DNA from 2 places in the Epilithonimonas zeae genome. Region 2 is predicted to be linked to the other one. Evidence: riboswitches for the same ligand, from Rfam matches in the RefSeq annotation. Region 2 holds a riboswitch; the other holds the start of a gene.

Region 1 (2,412 bases), 1.2 Mb from region 2:
TTTTAAGAATAGAATAATTTAGATTAAAAATAAATTAGATGTCTTTTGTCTATTATTTATATTTTTATCATAATAATTTTTATTTTGGGATCAGAAATAGGTGAAATTGCATTGTTTTGAAAATCAGTCAATTAATTAAATGTAAAAAAAAAGAGATAGGCGTTTTTGTCTTTTTCCTGATTTTGATTTCCATTTATTTTTTCTTCGATCCGTCAACAAATCCGTATTTTTTAAAATGTCCGCTAAAAGAATTAACGGGATATGAGTGTGCAGGTTGTGGGGTGCAAAGGGCTTTTCACGAATTACTCCATTTCAGATTTTCAAAAGCCTTTCGATATAATCCTTTATTTGTGATAGCAATTCCTTTCGTGATATTATTATTTGTGTTAAGATTTTCTAAAACTTATACTAAAACAAGCTGGACTTATCGTTTTTTGAAAAGTAAATTGTTTTTTTTAGTCGTTTTAATAATAGTTTTATTATTTTCGCTATTCAGAAATACCGATTATTATAAAGGTATTTTCGAAAGTTTCTAACACACAAACCAACGATGAAAAAATTATTAAGCTTATGTCTCACAGGCTTCTTTCTTGCGACATATTCTCAAATGAAGGATACAGCAATTCCTGCGCTTATTCCTCAGACAATCAATCAGAAAACAGGTTACGTCAACCAATCTGGTAAAGTAGTAATACCAGCCGAATATCACATCGCAATGTTCTTTTCCGAAGATTGTAACTTGCTAAATTCTCCCAATAAAAAAGTTAGAATTTATGGTTCTGCGGATTATGCAACGGTTGAGAAAAATCAAATTTCCTACAGAATAGATAGAAAAGGAACGCGAGTTTACCATTATAAAAATGAAGATTTGGGAAAATGCGCTTTGCCGTACGAGTCTCCAAAATATAAAGCTTTTGTAATGAATGGTTTTTATGGTTTGGTTAGCAAAGAAAATGTTGATTATAAAAACTATAAAGATTTTGAAATCTATCCACAGTATCAGATGTTGTATGTTTTAGATAGTGATAAAGAAAACCCAATGATTGTAGCTGTCTTGGATAATAAATTTGGTGTGATTAATAAAAACAATCAAGTGGTTATCCCATTTGTTTATGATGATATCAAAACTAATCTAAGCTGGAAAACGGCTAATCTGTTTGAAGTTTCCAAAGATGGAAATCAATATTTTTACATCAATAAAAATAATCACGCGTATTAATTAAAATTTTTCTAATTTCGCAGTCAGAAATTTAAGGGGTGCTGTAACAAGCTGAGATTATACCCAATGAACCTAGAACAGATAATGCTGTTTAGGGAAACATTCATTATAAATGATGAATGATAAAAGATGAGCGATTAATAATAACGTTATAAAAAATCATTTATCAATCATCAAAAATCATTTATAACCATAATCGCCCCTTTTATTCTCATAAATTTTAACAATTAAATTTAAAAGAATGAAAGGATTTATTTTTTTAGGAGTGTTCATTGCTCCATTTTATTTTTCTCAAACTACAGATTCTACGCAAGTTACGAGTATTCAGGCTGTAGAATTTACCAAAAGAACTCCAACTGCGAAAGCAATTATTAATGTCCAAAAAGATTTGGCAGATAAAAATTTGGGCCAGGATTTGCCGATTCTTTTGAAAAATCAAATGTCCGTCATTTCAACTTCCGATGCAGGAAATGGTGTTGGTTATACGGGTTTTAGAATCAGAGGAACAGCGGGAACTAGCATCAATGTGATGATGAATGGTGTGCCTTATAACGATTCAGAATCTCAAGGGACTTTCTTTGTTAACGTTCCGGATTTGACAAGCTCTGCATCGCAAATTGTGATTCAGAGAGGTGTTGGGACTTCAACTAGTGGAGTAGCTGCTTTTGGAGCAAGTGTTAATGTGATTTCCAAAGATCCGGAAGATGCTTTTTCTGTAAAAACGGATGACTCTTATGGCTCATTCAATACTTACAAATATTCTGCAGAAATCAATTCGGGGAAATTCTGGAAGAACCGTTTGTCTGTGATGGGACGATATACGCATATCCATTCTGATGGGTATATTGACAGAGCTTCTTCCAATCTTCATTCTTATAATTTTTCTGCTTTGTTTCAGGAGAAAAATACGGAGTTAAGGTTTTTAGCTTTTGGAGGAAAAGAAAAAACTTATCAAGCTTGGAATGGTGTTGATAGAGCAACTTGGGAGACTGATCCAAAGTTCAATTATTCCGGAGCAATCTATGATGCAAATTGGGAAAATATCGTAGATTTTTATGATAATGAGACTGATAATTACAGACAAAATCATTATCAGTTATTATGGAATCAAAGATTTTCAGACAATTGGAAATTAGAAACTACAGCGCATTATACCAAAGGAAAAGGTTATTATGAAAATTACAAACAAGGCG
Region 2 (2,412 bases):
TAAGTGTGAATGCCGCTTTTTCTGGATTTTCTGCTGCACAGACAGCGGATACCACTGCGATTGTGTCTGCTCCTGCTTTGATGATCGCATTTGCATTGGATATATTAATATTTCCAATGGCAACAAGCGGTTTACTGGTTAGTGATCGTATTTTAGACAAACCTTCCAGTCCCCATTCTGTAACCGTATCTCTTTTAGTATTGGTGCTGAATATGGGACTGACTCCCAAATAATCTGATAGCTCCGTGTATTCATTTTCCAACTGAGCAAGATATTCAATGGAATATCCGATGATCTTATTCTTAAAAAATTGCTGATTTCTGAGAGCTGATGGCGATACATCATTGTTCCCAACGTGAATGCCTGCAGAATCTACTTTTTTAGCAACTTCAGAATGATCATTAATAATCAGGGGAATGTTGTATTTATCGGTAATTTCTTTTAGTTTTAAAGCTTTAAAAAGAAAATCTTCAGTTGAAGCATCTTTTTCACGAAGCTGAATTATGTCAACGCCACCTAAGATTGATTGTTCAGCCACTTTAAGAAAATTCTTGCCCAGGCAATCTTTTTCGGAAATGACCAAATACAATTGATAAGGAAATGCAGAATGTAAACTCATCATTCGACCAGCTTTAGATGAGCGAAAAATTCCTCTTCCGTCAGATTATATAATTTGTCGATGAGGTGGAGCTGTAAACTTCCGGGACCTGTACTTTTTTCAGCGGCCAGTTCTCCTGCTATACCTATCAAACTCATTGCGGCAACCACAGCTTCCGTCTTATCGTCAATAACTCCGGTGAATGCACCAATGAGTGCTGTTGCCGAACAACCGAGTCCCGTTACTTTTGTCATCATCGGATGTCCGTTTTTCAAATAAATAATTCGATCGTGGCTAACAACAATATCAGTTTCACCGGAAATACAGACCAACGAATTGTAATTTTGGACTAGCTTTTTTGCAGCTTCAACGGTCTGATCACTTTTTGCCGTACTGTCTACTCCTTTGGTAGGCGTAGTATTCGCCTTTGCGAGAGCAATAATCTCGGAAGCATTGCCCCGGATAACTGTAGGATTTAAGGATATTAGCTTGTTTAAAACTGAGTCACGATAGGGACTAGCACCTGCTCCAACGGGATCTAATATCCAGGATTTTTCTGATTGGTTGGCTTTATTAGCTGCTAAAACCATTGCTTCTTCCCAGTATTCATCAACCGTTCCAATATTGATGACCAAAGCATTTGAGATAGTTACCATATCTTCCACCTCGGATTTTGCGTGGGCCATAATTGGCGAAGCGCCGATTGCTAAGAGTGCATTGGCGGTATTGTTCATCACGACGTAATTGGTGATATTATGAACGAGGGGCGAAGTTTTTCTTACGTGCAGGATGTGTTGCCAGAGATTGTTTTCCATTCTAATATTTTTAAAAATAAAAGCTTTAGGATAAATCCGAACAACAGTCATTATTAGATCAATAATGATTTATTGCTTTTCCCTACGTCGGTGTAAGCCGTATCAGGTTCAAAGGGACTGTCTCAATTCTTTTCAGAATACCCCTAAAGCGTAAAGCAAAAGTATTGAAAAATTATTACTTTTTAAGATGCAGGTAAAATGTTTTCAAAGAATTTCATAATATTCTTTTTTAATTTCTCGAAAATACTGGAGGTTCCAAATTCCTTATTGTCATACCCGATGGGGAATCCTTGCTCAACATACTGATTGTTTTTCGAAACAGTCAGGTTTTGAAAGTAACGATTAACGGTTCCTTTTTCATCCGTATGAATATCCAGATATTTTACAACCGTATTTTTAGAAAAATCCAAGTTGCTGATGTCGATGGTTTTTACCTCTTTTTTAAGGTCGGATCTGAAATACAGATGCATTGTCTTCGTATCAATAACTGTCTGCCATTCACCGGGATGTATGGAATTTAAAATATTCCAGGCATAATCTACAGGTTTCTTATCATATTTATAATTCTTCAGCATATAATAGGCACGGTTATAACGATCTTCCCATTTTTTGTTTTGATCAAAATCAAACTTTTCATTTCCGCCAAGAAAATCAAACTTTTTAGCCGCATTCAGGTCCTTGTGGTACTGATTATTGCACAGCAGAGGCATAGGCATTTCCTTGCTGGTAAGTACGGTGTATTTCCCGTTCAATAAAGCAATCGTTGCAGAATTTCCTTTTGCGTCGGTCAGGAAAAAGTGACTTCCCGCCGCATTGGGCCACCAGTCAATGTTTGGACCATCATTAAGATGATCTACGACTTCTTTTACCGTTTTGTAATTATCCAGCTGATACTGAATCCATTGTGCCCAGAACATATCAGCCTGCTTGGGATTGTAAAGTTTAGTCGTTTCTTCCAGATATAATTCAACCAAAAAAAGACCTTTTTCGTTGACGCCA

The links. A riboswitch is a leader RNA that binds a small molecule or an ion and turns the genes downstream of it on or off. The one in region 2 is predicted to bind thiamine pyrophosphate.
Region 1: it holds a riboswitch for thiamine pyrophosphate, as region 2 does, so the genes downstream of both, KI430_RS10810 (TonB-dependent receptor) here and thiM (hydroxyethylthiazole kinase) in region 2, are expected to answer to the same signal.

The regions. Positions count from the first base shown of each region.
Region 1 covers NZ_CP075338.1:2,410,301-2,412,712, reverse strand. Annotated here, with positions in the region: gene KI430_RS18120 (DUF2752 domain-containing protein) at 282-536, shown strand; gene KI430_RS10815 (WG repeat-containing protein) at 551-1,219, shown strand; TPP riboswitch at 1,244-1,334, shown strand; gene KI430_RS10810 (TonB-dependent receptor) at 1,461-2,412, shown strand, end outside.
Region 2 covers NZ_CP075338.1:1,167,127-1,169,538, reverse strand. Annotated here, with positions in the region: gene thiE (thiamine phosphate synthase) at 1-619, opposite strand, end outside; gene thiM (hydroxyethylthiazole kinase) at 619-1,413, opposite strand; TPP riboswitch at 1,476-1,568, opposite strand; gene KI430_RS05090 (linear amide C-N hydrolase) at 1,596-2,412, opposite strand, start outside.